3 regions of the Allobacillus sp. SKP2-8 genome follow, and region 3 is predicted to be linked to each of the others. Evidence: riboswitches for the same ligand, from Rfam matches in the RefSeq annotation. Region 3 holds a riboswitch; each other region holds the start of a gene.
The links. A riboswitch is a leader RNA that binds a small molecule or an ion and turns the genes downstream of it on or off. The one in region 3 is predicted to bind cobalamin.

Region 1 (6,115 bases), on a different contig from region 3:
ATCTTTTTCATCTAAGCTTAACTGTGCTGTTGCTAATTGTCCGACCGTCTGTTGATTATCGATAGTTTCAGCTTGTACACTGGATTCCTGATCTGCTTGGTCACTTTGACCGGTTACAACAGCAACCGTTAACATTGTCAAACAGATTAAAACGAGACTGACCAATCCGATATTTTTTTTAATAGATTGATGCATGAAAATCCCTCCGAATATTTTAATGGTTGGCTTTTAAGGCCAAGGATTCTACCCTGCACGCAAATGCCATCCACTGATTATTTAGTCACAAGTAGGATTCTATCAAATAATGACTACAGACTAGTTTCAATCAAACCACAGAATGAAAACAATCTCTTAACAAAGCATGTAATGAAACATAATAGTCTGAAATCTGATAAGATAGAAATGGATATTCCGTATAGATTGGATTGCATGTGCGTAATCCTATCATTTCCAACTCGTTCAAAGTTTATAAGTTAACGAGTTAACTATTTGAATAAAATTCGTTTACGTAAGAGAGATAGTGTAATAGAAAACGAATAAAAAATGAAAATAAATGGAAGGTACAGATAGAGAGGGGTTTGGTTTTTTTGAATATAATACTGATCAATGGAACGGTGACAGGTGAGAAACCAAAAGTTCTATTAAAAGAAATTGAACATTATTTAAATGAAGGAAATTATTCGTATGATGTGGAACAACTATCATTGGATCAATTAACACTCGAGCTTGCGGATGGTCGATCAAAAGAAAAATACAATGAAGATACACAAGAAGCCATCGCTAAAATGGAAGCTGCAGATGGCTATATTATTGCTACGTCGATTTTCCAAGGATCAATCCCAGGCTCTTTTAAAAACTTGTTAGATTTAATTTCGCCGAAAACGATGCGATACAAGCCCGTTTCGGTTATCGCAAATGGAGGAACTTTTCAGCATCACTTGGTCATTGAGAATCAATTAAAACCAATTTTAAGTTACTTTCGTTCATTGGTAACGCCGAATTATGTTTATGCGCATAGCGAGCATTTTACAGAAACAAATGAATTGATCAATGAAGATGTCATAAGCCGTCTCAAAGAGATGCTTCGAATTTTTGATCTTTATATGACAATGAGTGTCGAAGCAAGAAAAGGCAATAACTTTGGACATGAATTTTATTAATTCGTCAGTAAATGACTTATCAATCGTTATCAACATTTAAGCAATCAAAAAAGCCAGTCGGATTGACTGGCTTTTTACATGTCTATTGATTTGTCCATAGACAATGGAACCATTAAGTACGAAAAAGTTCATTCACTTCCTGGACAACTTCATTGGCATTTTTACCATCACAATTAATTACAGTTGCCTGCGTCGTTGCATCACTCATTCCCATGACATTTTGATCTTGACCAGAAATGCAACAACAATCACAGTCATTTGCTTGATCTGATTCAAGTGACACAACTTCATGTCCATCCTTCTGTAGTGCTTGTTTTACGTTCGTCAACGTATCTTCTACAGCAACTCTTGCCATCTATAACACCTCCAATAATAATCTCGTCAATTATTATTGGAGGGGAGCGCAACGATTATACATATCGAATAAATAGCGTGCTTTCCTGGATGGTTACTTAATACATCAATAAACTACTCACCACGAAATTCGGGCTTTCGCTTCTCCATAAATGCTTTAATTCCTTCTTGGTGGTCTTTGGTTTGCCTCATGGCAACTTGACCTTCAGATTCGCCTGCTAAGTAAGACTCAAGCTTATTGAGGTTTTCTTGATGGTAAATTGTCTTCGTTCGAATCATGGCGCGTAATGGTGCGCCTTGTAATTTTTCTACGTATTTTTGAGTGGCTTCTTCTGCGTTTTCAGTTGCAAGGTCGACAAGGCCTAATTTCTCTGCTTCTTCGGCTTGCATCATTTTGCCTTCCCAGATCATTTGCTTAGCTAAATGTGTGCCGAGTCGTTGCTCCATGAAAAAGTGCCCGCCACCGTCGGGAATCAACCCAATGCCAATGAAATTCATGGCAATTTTGGCTTCTTTTTGAGCGATAACATAGTCTGCAGCTAATGCCAAACTTAAACCGAGTCCAGCAGTTGCACCATTTAACATCGAGATAGTGATTTTCGGCATGCTATAAAAGGTTTTAACTGTTTTCTCAATGGTGTCCATAATCTTTTTGAAGTCACTAGGATCGTCATTATCAAGCATCATATTAATGTCGCCGCCCGCTGAAAAAGCACGGCCTTCACCAGTCAGAATCACAATCTGTGCTTCACTTTGACTGACCTCTTCCATTTTGGTGGCCATTTCCTCCAACATTTCCTGGTTCATCGAGTTCATCTTGTCAGGTCGATTCAATGTGATTTTAGCGACTTTTTCTTCATACTGTACAGTTACTGTATTACTCATTACACCTCATCCTTTACGTGATTAAATTGATCAATCAAAAATTTATAATAATCGGCTGCTTGCTTATAATCGCCGTTATCATAAGATTGGTGTCCCAGAATTAAAGAAAGTTCTTTGATTGTTTTCTTCTCACCTGAATGTTGGAAATAAGGCAATAGAACATTTTTAGCCTTTTTCAGGAATTCAGGGTCTTTTGTTTTGTTATATATTTGATGTTTGAGTACATAGAATTGGTATTGGAATTTCAAGTATTTCACTTCTCTAAGGGCTTCTTCACCTTTATTAAGAAACTTGATGGCTTGCTTATCATTATCGTTCAAATAATGAATTTTTGCTTGCATGTAAAAGGCTTGAATTTTGTCGTATAAGTTATAATCATATTTGTTTAACTGTTCCATATAAGAAATGGAACGATCATATTCTTCCATATAAAAATAAAGAATGGCTAAGTTATGCTTAACACGTCGCTGGACGTCGGGCAAATCCCCCATTGGTTTCGAATGTAACACTTGCAAAAAATATTTTTCTGAAACGTCATAAGCTTCCAGCAACATATAATTAACACCAAATAAAATATAACAATCGGTAACATTCGTATATAAGAAGTCTGATTCGAATTGATCCTTAGCGATTTGACAGTAATAATTCGATTGGGCCGGCTTCCGGATTCTAGTCAATGAAAGAGCAAGTAAATAATAGATCTCTGTATCTTTGATTGTCCATTTCACTGACATTGCTTTCGCTGTTTCAAAATGATTGAGAGCTTTATTTGGTTGTGCTTTGTAATTGTAATAAAGGCCAATAACCTTGTGGAAAAGGTAAAGCTCTTCTTTTTCAAAACGATTTTCCAAACGCAGGACCTCTTGGTACATTTGTTCAACTTTTTCATTTTCTCTTGTTTGAATGATGAAATAAAAATATACCAATTGAAAGATGTTCAATGCTTCCGGTGCGTGAAAAGGTGTGAGGATTCGTTTCAATTCATCAATAGATTCTTTTGCCGCTTCATAATCTTTTTCTTTGATCCGCTTATATAGTTTTAAAATTTTACGGATAATTTGGTGGTTATCGCTATGCGTGATGTCATCGTAACTGATGTCTAACCGGTCAAATAACAATCTCGCTACGTCTTCTTTCGGCGTGATCATCTCGTTTTCTATTTTGCTTAGATAAGATACAGAACAAATGCCATCCGCCATCTGTTTTTGCGTATAACCTTTTTTGGTACGATAGTATTGTATGATGGCACCAAGATCCATATTTCTTCACCTTACTTTTTCCAGTTAACTATATATTACCATACTTTTTTGAATATTAATAAAAGGATAGATATTATCTTGACGAAAATAATTGCTCGAATTATGATGAATATACAATCGTATAATCGAAACGTGTAGGTGTGAGTATTACGACTCACATAATAGGGAAGATCGGTGTAAATCCGACGCGGTCCCGCCACTGTAATGAGAAGCAAACCATCGAACCACTGTTTTTTAAAAATGGGAAGGGATGGAATGCAATGACTCTAAGCCAGGAGACCTGCCTATTTGTTTTGGCTTCAATCCTTCGGGTCAAAGGATCGCCTGCGCATCGATATTGTTATGTATGCTCTGGCTCCTTATGACAAAGGATTCAGAGCTTTTTTATGCGAAAAATACAATAATACTGATGAGAGAGGAAGTATAACATGAAGATGGGAAGTTGGAAAAAGTTTTTAATCCTATTGGTCATGGCATTCGTTATTGGGTTAGCGGCATGTCAAGGTGGAGACGACACATCAAATGAGGAAGAAACGCAAGTAGAGGAAAATGAATCAAGTGAGGAAACGTCGGAAGAAGAGGCGCAAGATGATGAAGAGAGTGCAGCCTCCGAATCTGTAACCTTAACAGATAAATCAGGGGAAGAAGTAACCATTGAAGAAGAACCTGAGCGAGTTGTGACAGTCATCCCAAGTGCGACTGAAATTGTGTACGCTGTTGGTGGTGGCGACAAAGTCGTAGGTGTAGATGAATGGTCCAACTATCCGGAAGAAGTAACCGATATTGAAAAAGTCGGTGACATGAACTTAAATTTCGAAAAAATTGTCGAACTAGAGCCAGATTTGGTAGTGGCTGATTTAAATAATGGAGATGATATTCAAGCACTACGGGACAAAGGCTTGAAAGTTATTGTACTCGGTGCACAAACATTGGAAGAAACTTATGAGGATTTACGTTTAGCTGGTCAAGCGGTTGGAACAGAAGAGAAAGCCAATGAGACCGTCGAAAATATGCAAAACAGAATAGAAGAAATTGAAAAGAAAACGGCCGAGCTCTCTGAAGACGAAAAGAAATCCGTCTGGTTTGAGATTGATCAAGAATTATTTACAGCTGCAGAAGATACATTCATGAATGAGCTGCTACAAATCGCTGGTGGTAAAAACATCATGGCTGGAGAAGAAGGCTGGCCACAGGTGAACGAAGAAGTGGTGATTGAAGCGAACCCTGATGTGATCATCACGACATACGGCTACTACATGGAAGACGTCGAGGAACAAGTCCTTGCACGAGAAAACTGGAAAGATGTAACGGCTATTCAAAATGAAGAAGTCCATAATATCGATAATGATCTTCTGTCACGTCCTGGTCCACGGTTGATTGAAGGACTTGAACAATTAGTAAACATCCTTTATCCCGATTTAATGGAGTAACCAATGAAACATCCAACATCGACCCACTCGTTTGGAAAAGTTGCTTTTTGGTCAATTCTTTTATCGATTCTATTATTGATCGTGATGAGCCTATCCATTACGTTGGGTGCAGCAAGTATTGATTTTATTGTTGTTTGGAAAGTCGTTCTCTCAAAAATTCCTATTGTTCAAAACTGGGTTTCGGTTGATTGGAAGGAATCAACCGAAACAATTATTTGGGATATCCGGCTGCCAAGGGTCATTTTAGGTGCTTTGGTGGGTGCGGCATTATCACTGGCAGGAGCAATTTACCAAGGTGTATTGCGCAACCCGCTTGCAGATCCTTTTATTTTAGGTGTTTCGTCAGGCGCTTCATTCGGTGCTGCTTTAGTGATGGCTTTCGGCTGGCAAATTGCATGGTTAGGAAAATTCACCCTACCTTTCGTGGCGTTTTTAGCAGGCCTTGCTTCTTTAATGATTGTGTATTATTTAGCAACGGTTGAGCGGAAAATGCGGGTTGAAACGTTGATTTTATCAGGTGTCGTCATCCAAGCCTTTTTAGGCGCATGTTTATCATTAATTATGGCATTATCGAACGAGCAGCTACAAACGATTGTTTTTTGGATGATGGGAAGTCTAACATTAACAGACTGGAGCTATACTCAGGTGGTTTTTCCAGTCATTTCGATCGCTGTTGTCATCGCTTATTTTTTCTCAAGAGATTTGAATATGCTTGGTTTAGGAGAAGAAGCGGCACATCATAGCGGTGTTTCTGTGCAACGCTCACGAATTATTATGTTGGTTTTGGCTTCATTGATTACAGGAGCTGCCGTATCTGTATCAGGAGCCATTGGGTTTGTCGGTTTAGTCATCCCTCATATTATTCGTTTGATTTTCGGAGCAGACTACCGCATGATCATTCCATTGAGTGTTATCGGTGGAGCCATTTTTCTCGTCGGAGCTGATGCTTTTGCGAGAACAGTGATGCAGCCGAGAGAGCTACCATTGGGCATCATTACAGCATTCTTGGGTGCGCCCTTCTTCGCTT
Region 2 (6,115 bases), on a different contig from region 3:
ACGTGGTTGTATTATCTGATTTTGTATAGCGCTTTACAAAATGCATAATTTCATTCCGCTATCTTCTGAAGGGTTTTAAGTCTGCCCCCAAATCCTGGCCTAAGTTCGTTGTGTACAACCATTCCACTCGATCTCCTGGTCGTAATGGCACTACACCAGCTCCTCGGTCTGGAAATATTCCATTGACTCGATACATCCAGCCGCTTCCTGAGCCACGGTCAAATTCATAAACGTTTGCTATACCTTCAACATAAGCTGTTGCACCTTGACCGCCTCGATAATCCATCTGAATCTTATGTGCCTTTGTTATTTTAATCAACGCATCGAGTACGGTGAATCCATCTTTAATTTCCATTTCTGTAGGTGGTAATGGCACCTCGCTATCTGAGATGACAATCGAATGGACAATCGTTTGCCCCTTTTTCTTATCATCTTCCTCTTTCGTACTTTCATCTGAAGGCTGATCATCCTTCTTTTGATCCTCTTTGTTGCTTTCGGATGGTTCCGATGGTTGATTGGCTTGACCTTCTTCTTCATTTTTAGAAGGTTGAGAAGTGGATGGTGATTTTTCTTTCGATTGCTCCTTCTCTTCCTTTGATTCTGATTTTTGATCGTCTGTTTTGTTGCTTTTTGTTGAATTTGATTTACTCTTGTTTTTTTCCTTTGATGCTAGAGTAGTTGTGTCATCTGGTTGATCTTGATGAGCAACTTCGTCTTCGGACGGCAAATCTGATTGACCTGATTCTTTTCTCTCGGTCTCATTTGCCACTTCTGTTGATTCGTCTGGGTCTGGCTCATTATTCTCTTCCGATGAACCATCCGAATTCGTTTCTTTTCCAATGCTTGATTTGTTTAAACTTGTTCCGATATCATCATCCAATTTTTCATGAAATGTACCTCCTCTTACTTCAGATTGCTCCTCAGCTTCCTTTAGCTCATTTGCTTCTTCTTTGGATAATGGTGCAGATCCGCAAGCAGCCAATAAAAACAACAATACAAGTGAAATTGGGATGAAGAGACGCTTATACGTAAATTGCATAGTATCCTTCCTTTTACCCGTGCTATTTATGGTTCTTTTTACGGTAATATAAGATGAAAAATGCACCTATAACAATGAACAGTGCAAATACCAGCCAATAGCCATACGTCGTATTTTCTGACTCAGTCTGCTTTTGTCCGCTACTTTCTTGTGAACGGACATCCGTTTCTTCTGATTCTTCATTTGATTGACTGGCAACAGAAGTATCTGTCTCATCATTTTCATTTGAATTCTTGGCGGAAGATTCTTTTTGTTCTTCTTTTTTAGATTGACGATCGTTTTCATTCGAATTTTTTATCGCAGATTCTTCTTGTTCATTTTTTTCAGATACTTCGTGAGCAGCAATAACTCGAACTGATTGCTCTTTATCTTGCTTAGTACTTCCATAATTTTCATTTAAACTGACGTGTCTTTGACTCTTTTCATCATTTGTTCTAGCATTGTCTGTTTGGTCTTCTACCTCAGTTGGATTTGTTGTTAGATCCTCTTGTGAGTTATTTTCTTTTGATGGATTATTTACAATCATCTGAGTTGGCTTTTCAAGATTATGACCTGTACCATCAAACACACCATAAATGCTAAAATGATTCGTTTGGAAAGAGATTGTTCGAGTTTTTGAATCATATTTTCCTGAATCAATATGCTCCCATTCATTCGTTTGTTCATTAAAATAATAAGCCTGCGGATTCTGCGCTTCTTGTTGATTGACTTGGAGTGTTAACGTAATTTCATTGGTGCCGAAATCGCTGACTTTAGCATCACCCGCCATCAACGTAAAATCATAAACAGAGCCTACTGCGTAGCCTGCTGAATATTTTTCCATTTGAATGGTTACTGGTGCTCCATTTGCTTGCTTCGCTAATTGACTTAGAATCTCCGTTGGGATGTGTACGGCTGCATCTTCTTTGTTAATTTTTAAATCATTCTTGCCTTTGATCAATGTATCAATTACTGTTTTCTCTAAATTTATCGCTAATTGTTCTTGAATCTTTGCATTCTTGGGTTGGACCACAATCACACTATCATTAACTTTTTTAACATCTTCAATAGCCACAGTGGTTTCCATCATTTTAGTTGCTTTCGTTGTTGATTTAACTTCAATTTTAATTTCCTTCTTAGATGGATTTTCCTTTTGTTCTCCCGGTGACTGTTCTTCTTCATCAGTGTCTTCGTCTGAACCTTCCTCATTATCTTTTAGTGGAGTCTCTTCCTCGTTATCTCCTTCACTTGGAGATTCTTCTTCATCATCTTTTATAGGAGGTTTTTCCTCACTATCATCTTCACTTGGAGGTTCTTCTTCGTTACCTTCTTCGCTATCGCCAAAATGATAAAGTGACTTTTTTCCTTTTAAAAAGTAATCATACGCTACCAATGCTTGGAAAGCTTGTTCGGTAGCCATTGCATTTGATACAACTTCTCCTTGAGTGTGTTTAAATCCACCATCTTCATTTTGATAAGATAATAGATGTGAAATTAAGCTATTTTCATTTTTTACAAACTCTTCATTCGTTGGATCAATTCCATTCGCTGATAAACCGATAATAACTTGTGAAGCAGCTTCACTTGTAATTCCTCCTACAAAACTTCCGCCATCAAAACCTCCGTCCTCAGTTTGAATATCTGATAGCCAGTTAACTGCGGAATCTATCGACTTTCGGACTTCTTCCTGGTCATTATATGGACTTAACCCTATTAAAGCCATTGCCGTTATATCAATGCTCGGCGATTCGAAATTTGTATTTAAATGCCAACTGCCATTTTCATTTTGGTTATTTAATAACTCCTTAATTAGTTTTTGTCTCGTCCATTTAGCATCATTTGGAACTTCAAAATTTTGCGTGTCTAAAGCAATTAAAGCAAATATCGGACCGTTATTCCCTTGGAAAGTCATTGTATCAAACCCACCACGACGTTCAGGGCTGTTATAAATTAGCTCAATAAGGTTTTTTCCTTCAATCTCAACTTGTAACGGGTTGATTCCGACAGCCACAGCAGCAATTACCAATCGCTCGATATCAGTTATTTTGATACGGCCATTTTCTAACCCTTTAACCACTTGGTTTTCTAAATGTTCATAAAAAAACGTGTCGGTATAATCATTGGGAACTTGCTTACCGGCTTGAGCTAATCCGATAGCTTCCCATTCACTAATGACTCCCTTATTTAAAATAAAATTACTAGCCGCATCTATTGCTTGTTCAATTTCATTCTCTGTAATTTCAGTAGAACCCAAATTTTCTACACTTTCAGCAGACGCTGTGTTAATACCAATAGAAATAATGAGCACAAACGAAATCACTAAATGTGATATAAAACTAAAAATTCTTTGCATTAATTACCCTCCTAGTTAGTAAAATCTATTAAATAAACCTATTTGAACATAAAAAAACATCTCTAACGAGTAGAGATGTTCAGTGGGCATTCTATCACTATGGTACATTTATGTATTTCAGAATTAGCATAGTCGTCGCCACACCTCCCTATCCTCGTAGGTTGAATGGTGCAAAAAACAGGCAGGTCTCCTGGCTTATGGTCGTCATTTTCTAAATCCTTCCCATCATAAGACAGTGGAATGTTTTAGAAAACTCGCAATATACAGTGGCGGGACCGCGCCGGATTTCCACCGGCTTCCCTTTTAATGATTGATTAAAAAAATTTAATCGAATCAACCTGTTTTTACCTATTCAATTGTCTATAGTCTATATCTTTCGTCAACAAACGTCAAACTTATTTTAATTATCAGCATTTTTTTATGTATAAATACAAAATGAAAGACAAAATAAAAAAAGCTGTTCTGAGTACAATAATTTGACTCAGAACAGCTTCTTATTTTTTCATTAGCGTCTTTCTTTAATTCTTGCTGCTTTACCACGAAGGTTACGTAGGTAATAAAGTTTCGCACGACGAACTTTACCTTTACGAGCAACGTCGATTTTAGCAACACGCGGAGAATGTACAGGGAATGTACGCTCAACACCTACACCATAAGAAATCTTACGGACAGTGAATGTTTCGCTAATTCCACCACCACGTCTTCTAATTACGACACCTTCAAAAACCTGAATACGCTCACGGCTACCTTCGACAACTTTTACGTGAACTTTCACTGTGTCTCCAGCTCTGAATTCAGGCAAGTCTGTACGCAGCTGATCTTGAGCAACTTGGTTAAGAATTTCTTGCATTCTGCTCACTCCTTCCAACAAAATGCTCTTACTTTCTAAGAAGTAGCGGAACATTGTTATCACGCTTAACGAACTTAAGCACATCAATTAATATATCATACCGCACTAATAGATGCAATGAAAATTCCGTACTACTTTTCGTCGATTATTTGTGTCAAAAACTTTTGTTGTTTATCCGTTAAGCCTGCTTTGTCAATTAAATCCGGCCGCCGTTCATATGTTCGCTTAAGCGATTCATATTCACGCCAATCCTCGATTTTTTGATGGTGCCCAGACAAAAGGACGTCCGGCACACGGTGACCTCGAAAATCACTCGGTCGTGTATAATGTGGATGTTCCAATAGATTGGTGGAAAATGAATCTTGCTTCGCAGACTCATCATTCCCTAACACACCTGGCAAGAGTCTCACAACACTATCTGTAACGACCATGGCGCCAAGTTCTCCACCCGTCAATACATAGTCACCGATGGATATTTCATCGGTAACAAGATGTTCGCGAATTCGTTCATCATATCCTTCATAATGACCACAAATAACGATTAAGTGTTCCTCTTTGGCTAGCTCTTCAGCCTTTTTTTGGGTGAATGTCTCTCCTTGAGGACACATCAATAAAATTCTTGGTGTTGTCTTAGATTGTTCGGTTAAGCTTTCAACAGCATCAAAGATCGGTTGCGGACTTAATACCATTCCAGCTCCGCCACCATATGGATAATCATCCACTTTTCGATGTTTACTCTCTGTATAATCTCTAAAGTCAACCAGGCTATAATCAAAGTGTCCTGCTTCATGTGCTCTTTTGAGAATAGAGGAGTTCATCACGCCAGAAAACATTTCCGGAAACAACGTCAATAGATCGATTTTCATTCGGATAGCAGTCCTTCCATATTCTCAATGATAATTTTTTTATCCTTCACATTTACTTGTTTAACGATTTGCTCAATATAAGGAATTAAAGCATCCCGTAGACCATGCCGCTGGACCACCCATACATCATTGGCACCTGGTGAAAGTATTTCTTTAACATGGCCTATATACGTATCATCTGTCAGGTATACTTCACAACCGATGATTTCATGGTAGTAAAATTCATCATCGTCCAAGTCATGTTGATCCTCGGCAGCTACCTTTAAATATCCACCTTTCATCCACTCAACATCATTGATGGAATCCCTATCCTCAAAGGTCAATAAATCGAATTGTTTATGCTTCCGATGCGAATGAACGGTTAATACGACCGGCTCGCTTTGTTGATCATTGAAAAAGTATAGCGTATGACCAGGGGCGAAACGTTCGTCGAAATCTGTGGTTGAAATAATCCGGACTTCACCTCTAACACCATGGGTATTGACGACTTTTCCGACATTAAAATAGTTTTCTTTCATGCAAATCACCTATTGATTTTCTCTATTATTCCGTCTTTAATGACGATTTCTCGATTACCAGCAATATCATCCCATGAATCCCCGACTGATAGTTCAATAATCTCCTCAACTTCACCTTCAACAATCTCACTACCGATTGGCAATATTTCCAACTGCTCTAATTGGTATTTGCACCATTCAATCGAGCGTTTTCTGCGTTCCTCTTCTTGATTAAAACGCTTTTCCACTTGATTTGCTGGGAATCTTTTTTGATGAAGCATTTTCTTTTTTTCAAAATGAAGTTGATCAAGTTCAGTCTGATGCTTGGACTTTCTATTTTCAAACTTCTGTTGTAGAGCTTCTTTACTCTGCGGTGTGATGACTTGCTTGATTTTCGTTTTTCTTAAAATTTTCACGACATCCACCTCGAAAGCGTGTCTTAAAAAAACGTAAAAGTGAAAAAAGGGAAAGGTTTATTTCCCCCTCCCCATTTACATAATGTCTAAGTAGACTCTTTTGTTTGTATCGGAA
Region 3 (6,115 bases):
TAAACTCTTTAGAAGATGAGTACGAATTTGTGACGGTTTCGGAAATAGAATCCAATTAAATTGGGTTAAACAAATAGGACAGTAGGATTGCGTATAAACCAATCTTACTGTCCTTCCTTTATTAATAAAATAACTTCGGTCGATGCGCATGGTTATTCGGTAACGATTCTTTCTTTTTTCTTTTTTTATTGGCTTGGTTGGTAACTAATGAATCACATGCATGATCAAAGTCAAAAGGGATTACTTGTTCATAGGGCGGAGGCGTAAGTTGAATGTTTTCGGAATTTCGATATGGAATATCAATGTTTCTTCTTTCTGTATCTCGATCTCTTTGTAATTGTCTTGTGACAAGTTCACCAACTTGCCTTCCAAGCCGTAAGCCTTGCTCATTGTCTACTGGAAAGTGAACGCCAGCATATAATCGGGATTGAGCGGCTTCCTCTGCTAGCTCATGTAGCCGCCTTCTCTCCGCTGGGAAAAAATAGGACAGAATGACTTCAGCAGCGCCAGCAACTGCTGCGTGGCCAGATGGATAAGAAGGATGTCTAGGTGTGCAAAGGAAAGTAGCTAATTGATCATCTAATTGATTTGGACGGGCAACGAGCCATTTAAATTTATAGAACCATGTAACAACAAATGCATCATTTAATCCTGCATGCAGAGCAGCTAAGATTCTTGCGCCCCTAGGGGCCTCTACACCATAAGCATCGATGAGCTGATCTGCTATTGGCGTCCACTGCTTTGTGGCCACACCTGTTCCCCAGTATGCCGCAATGGCCTTTTGTTCTCTTGTTAAGTTTCGTTGCGTTCTTTGAACAATCGGTAGCTCTCGATACCAATCAATCGTACTTGGATAACGAACTTGAAAAGGGATTGTTTCGCCAGTAAAGGTAGATACCCATTTATTATCTTCATATTGAATGTAATATGTCGTCCAGCTTCCCGCAAAAGGAGTTTCTGGGTTTTCAACAGGTCTTGATTCTCCTGCGTAGGGTAATTCATCCCAACGAGGATAATTCGTCTTTCTGGATTTGCTCAATGTTAAGCACCTCTCTCTTGAAGCTTATATATATCATATGTCGGTACGTCATTGTGGTATAGGCTTACGAAGGTGGTAAGCGGTAATAGTTTAATACAAAAGAACCCCCGTACAATGATTAGACGTATCGATCATTGCACGGGTGTCGAACATTATAGTTGTGCTAAAATGGGAGAATTAACAGTACGGCAGTATGGTATAAACTATTTAATGCTAAATTGCTTCCCTTTTTCGGAGAAATATAAAAGATTTCAGTACACTTGTTGAGTATTTTCTTTATTTAATCTTGTAAATCATTTTTCAGTATGATAGTCTTAACACAATATATTGATTTATTTTCAGTTAATTTAAACTATATATAGTAATTTGGAGTTACGGTGACATATTTGTCTTAAAAGGGAATCCAGTGAAATGCTGGAGCTGCCCCCGCAACTGTAAGTGTGTCCGGTTAGACGTCCACTGTATTGCTCGTTTCACGACGGCAATATGGGAAGGGCTCTAATAGATGTTAAGCGCACAAGTCAGGAGACCTGCCATAACTCTGAAGTTTCATTTCTCCGGGGTGAGGGATTATGAAACGATAGAAAAGTATGCATACGTGGATATTTCTGTCGTTTTATAGTCGTTCAACTCGTTGAGAGGAACGGCTATTTTTTGTTGGAATTAAAGAGGAGGGACGATGGATGATTACCGAACTAACAGTAAATGAGGAATCCATACGACAAATGATTGATGAAGTGGCGGAGGGACTACCGGTTGAAACAGGTCCATATAAAGAGAAGTCATTAAAAAGTATTCAACCAAACATGGATCATGAAGAAATAACAGATCTATTGATTAAGAATGCACTTGAAAATATTGATGAAGCAACTCCGGATTGGAAGTATGTTGCAGCAAGACTTTATTTACGTGAGCTTTATAGAAAGGCAGGAGAAAACCGGAGCGTCGATCCACATATCGGCTACGGGTCTTTTTATCATCTCATCGAAACATTAACGGAAAAAGGGATTTACTCGACGTCGATATTAGCGAAATATACAAAAGATGAAATTAATCATTTTCAAACGGTTATTGATCCTAAAAAGGACATGTTATTTGATTATTTGGCGTTATATACATTGGCTACACGCTATACGGCGACAGATCATAATAAAAATGTATATGAATTGCCTCAAGAACGTTGGATGATGATCGCGATGTATTTAATGCAAGATGAGCATCCAGCGAAGCGAAAAGAGCTTGTTTCTGAGACGTATTGGGCATTAAGTAATTTATACATGACGGTTGCCACACCAACGTTGAATAATGCCGGAAAAACACATGGCCAACTATCCAGTTGTTTCATCGATACGGTGGAGGACAGTTTGCAGGGGATCTACGACAGTAACACGGATATAGCTAACCTATCGAAAAACGGTGGAGGTATTGGTGTTTACATGGGAAAAGTAAGAGCCCGCGGAAGTTCGATTAAAGGATTCAGTGGAATGTCCAGTGGGATCGTGCCATGGGTGAAGCAGTTGAATAATACAGCGGTCAGTGTCGACCAGTTGGGCACGAGAAAAGGAGCTATTGCTGTTTATTTAGATATTTGGCATCAAGACATTGAGTTGTTCCTTGATTTGAAGCTAAACAATGGTGATGAGCGCATGAGAGCGCATGATATATTTCCAGGTGTGACACTTCCGGATTTATTTATGGAAACGGTGGAAGAGCGCGGTGACTGGTATTTATTTGACCCACATGAAGTGAAACAAGTCATGGGCTATTCATTAGAAGACTTTTATGATGAAGAAAAGGGAAGCGGCTCCTTCCGAGAAAAATACAATGAGTGTGTTCAAAATGACCAATTGAGTAAGAAAAAAGTGAAAGCAATTGATTTGATGAAACGGATCATGCGCTCTCAATTGGAGTCGGGGACACCATTTATGTTTTACCGAGATGAAGTGAACCGACAAAATGTCAATTCACATACTGGAATGATTTATTGCTCTAACCTTTGTACGGAGATTACGCAAAACCAATCCCCGACCGAATTAGTGGAAGAATACATTGAAGAAGAAAATACGATTGTTAAAAAATATAAAGCAGGCGACTTCGTTGTCTGTAATCTTAGCTCAATTAACCTCGGTCGCGCGGTACCTGACAATGTCATTGAGCGGTTGATCACGATTCAAGTCCGTATGCTCGATAACGTCATTGATTTAAACAATCTGCCTGTGAAGCAAGCGGTTGTGACGAATCATAAATATCGTGCGATCGGCCTAGGAACATTTGGTTGGCATCACTTACTTGCACAGAAAAATATCGAATGGGAAACGGATCAAGCTGTGCAATACGCCGATGAACTATATGAAAAGATTGCTTACTACACGATTAAAACAAGTGCAGCTTTGGCGAAAGAAAAAGGAAGCTATCCATATTTTGAAGGAAGCAAATGGAGTACAGGGGAATATTTTGACCAGAAGGATTATTCAAACGAGCAGTGGACGGAATTAAAAGAAGAAGTTCAAAAGCATGGGATTCGAAATAGTTATCTGATGGCCGTTGCGCCAAATTCTTCTACATCAATGATTGCGGGCTCAACGGCAAGTATTGATCCGGTTTTTAAACCTTTTTACAGTGAAGAGAAAAAAGACTTTCGCATTCCTGTGACAGCGCCTGATCTCGACCATCATACGTATCACATTTATCGTCGTTCGGCTTATATTCTAGACCAGCGTTGGTCTGTTAAACAAAATGCAGCTCGTCAAAGACATGTCGATCAAAGTATATCTTTTAACTTTTATGTACCTCATACAATCCGAGCTTCAATCCTGCTCAATCTACATCTGCAAGCATGGAAGGAAGGGTTGAAAACGACTTACTATGTTCGTTCGACAGCAAATGACGTCGAAGAGTGTGAGTGGTGTGAAAGTTGAGGGTGATCATTCCTTATTTATCATACAGCGGGAACACGAAAGAAGTAGCGGAGTTAATTGAGGAACGATTAAAGAAGCGGGATGTTTTTGTAGACATGCACCCAATCGGAATTAGTCCTCCGTTTGACCCGATGGATTACGATTTAATTTTTCTCGGTACATTCACGTGGGATTACGGAGGTGTACCTGAAGAAGTGAAAGATTTTATTTTGGAAATTGGATATAAGCCTGATCATATTGCTGTTTTCGGTACAGGAGATACTCAATTCGGTGGAGAGGAATTGTTCTGTAACGCCGTAAACAAGCTTACAAAGTTTTATCACAGTAAATGGCCGGGATTAAAAATCGAACAATCGCCTAGAGGAAGTCAGGAAGAAAAAGTACACAACTGGGTTGAAGGAGTGTTACAACATGGAAAAATCTTTGCTTGAAAGAGCGAAAACGCTTGAACCGCTAAACCCGAATAAATCAACAGGGTTGTTTGGTGGACAATCAAGTGGGATTTTAAACTGGAATGATATCGCTTATCCTCATTGGTATAAAATGTACAAGCGACTATTGGGGAACTACTGGCAAGCGGATGAAGTGAATATGTCTGGTGACGTCAAACAATTTTCAGACTTAACGGAAGCTGAACAAGAGGCCTACTTAAAAATCATTGGCTTGTTATCCACACTTGACGCACCGCAAACGAGAACGGCATTACTCATCTCTTTATATGCAACAGACGCTTCCGTCCAATCAATTATGGCAGTAATTGCTCAACAAGAAGCTGTTCATAATGAAAGTTATTCGTACGTGCTTTCTTCCGTTGTTTCATTGGACGAACAAAACGAATCGTTTCAACACGGAAGAAAAGACCCTGTGTTGCTGAAGCGGAATGAGCAGATCATGCATCAATACAATCAATTTGTTGAAGAGCCGACTATTGAAAACATCTTGAAAACATTAGTTTATACGTCATTATTGGAAGGCATGTTTTTCTATTCCGGTTTTGCCTTCTTCTATAACTTGGCACGGAAAAACAAAATGGTCGGTACATCCACGATGATCAGCTATATTAACCGCGACGAGCTTGAACATGGTCGTTTTATTGCCGAACTGTTCCGGGCAACTTTAGCTGAAAATCCTGAACAGAATACGAGTGAACTGACAGAGTGGGTATACACGCATTTTCAACAATCCGTCGAGCTCGAGATTGAATGGTCACATTATGTTCTTCAAGATGTGGAAGGAATTGATCTCGACGAAATGGCAGGCTACATCAAATACCGTGCCAATAAAATGCTACGGATGATGGGACTTCATGAAATTTATCCTGAACATGTCGAAAACCCGATGAAGTGGATCCGTGCCTATGTCGATAATTTTGATGGTACGAAAACAGACTTCTTCGAACAAAAATCCAGACAGTATACGAAAACAAGTGACTTGAATGGGTTTGATGATTTGTAATTGAATGCAATATCTAAAATAAATCGATTGGAGCGCCGAACGTAACCAGATGTTCGGTGCTTTTTTATTCAAAAAAAAATAACTTGTATACAAAATACTTGTATACATGATATACTGTAAAAAATAAAACATTCAGAAAATTAAAAAGGTTGGTGGTGGTAATAGAGAAATTCGATTGCTTACATTTTATTCTCGGAAAGGCACTGCAACAAGTAAAGCAGCTCAGTAAAGAAAAGTTGTCCTCATACGGAATAACATCCGTCCAGTTTGGAGTACTTTATTTCCTTTGGAAAAAGGATGGTCAACTTGGTTCGGAATTAGGAGAGCGCCTACAAATGGACAGCGCAACTGTAACTGGAATTATTGATCGATTGGAACAAGGTGGTTTTATTGAGCGTAGACTCGATTCTAGTGATCGTCGCAATCGTTTTGTGTTTTTAACAGAAAAAGGTCGTCTTCTAGAAGAACCACTAAGTCACAAAATGGATGAATTAGATTCGGAGTTACTGTCACAGTATGATGAAGAAAAAGTTCAAGAATTTAAGCAAATGTTATTTGATATTGGTCTAGGTCTAAAAAAAGGAACAAAAGCAGGTATGTTTTATTGAAATAGTCGTTATAGAAGTGAATTGTACATTTGATAGCAGAAAAATGAATGCGGTTTCATATTGAAAAGTATATCAAGGTGGAGGAGATTCAGTGA

Region 1: linked by a shared signal. The riboswitch ahead of FPQ10_RS07210 (ABC transporter substrate-binding protein) and the one ahead of FPQ10_RS08045 (ribonucleoside-diphosphate reductase subunit alpha) in region 3 are both predicted to bind cobalamin.
Region 2: linked by a shared signal. The riboswitch ahead of FPQ10_RS02030 (prenyltransferase/squalene oxidase repeat-containing protein) and the one ahead of FPQ10_RS08045 (ribonucleoside-diphosphate reductase subunit alpha) in region 3 are both predicted to bind cobalamin.

Annotation. Positions count from the first base shown of each region.
Region 1 is NZ_VMHF01000006.1:72,750-78,864, forward strand. Features, by position in the region: gene FPQ10_RS13440 (3D domain-containing protein) at 1-195, opposite strand, end outside; gene FPQ10_RS07190 (NADPH-dependent FMN reductase) at 588-1,160, shown strand; gene FPQ10_RS07195 (YkuS family protein) at 1,273-1,515, opposite strand; gene FPQ10_RS07200 (enoyl-CoA hydratase) at 1,629-2,399, opposite strand; gene FPQ10_RS07205 (helix-turn-helix domain-containing protein) at 2,399-3,658, opposite strand; cobalamin riboswitch at 3,778-3,960, shown strand; gene FPQ10_RS07210 (ABC transporter substrate-binding protein) at 4,087-5,088, shown strand; gene FPQ10_RS07215 (FecCD family ABC transporter permease) at 5,092-6,115, shown strand, end outside.
Region 2 is NZ_VMHF01000001.1:393,498-399,612, forward strand. Features, by position in the region: gene FPQ10_RS02025 (DUF4430 domain-containing protein) at 59-1,039, opposite strand; gene FPQ10_RS02030 (prenyltransferase/squalene oxidase repeat-containing protein) at 1,062-3,371, opposite strand; cobalamin riboswitch at 3,535-3,728, opposite strand; gene rplS (50S ribosomal protein L19) at 3,877-4,221, opposite strand; gene trmD (tRNA (guanosine(37)-N1)-methyltransferase TrmD) at 4,353-5,087, opposite strand; gene rimM (ribosome maturation factor RimM) at 5,084-5,605, opposite strand; gene FPQ10_RS02050 (YlqD family protein) at 5,611-6,000, opposite strand; gene FPQ10_RS02055 (KH domain-containing protein) at 6,076-6,115, opposite strand, start outside.
Region 3 is NZ_VMHF01000008.1:34,988-41,102, reverse strand. Features, by position in the region: gene FPQ10_RS08050 (vanadium-dependent haloperoxidase) at 122-1,039, opposite strand; cobalamin riboswitch at 1,398-1,591, shown strand; gene FPQ10_RS08045 (ribonucleoside-diphosphate reductase subunit alpha) at 1,723-3,957, shown strand; gene FPQ10_RS08040 (flavodoxin) at 3,954-4,388, shown strand; gene FPQ10_RS08035 (ribonucleotide-diphosphate reductase subunit beta) at 4,369-5,412, shown strand; gene FPQ10_RS08030 (MarR family winged helix-turn-helix transcriptional regulator) at 5,565-6,020, shown strand; gene fadH (2,4-dienoyl-CoA reductase) at 6,112-6,115, shown strand, end outside.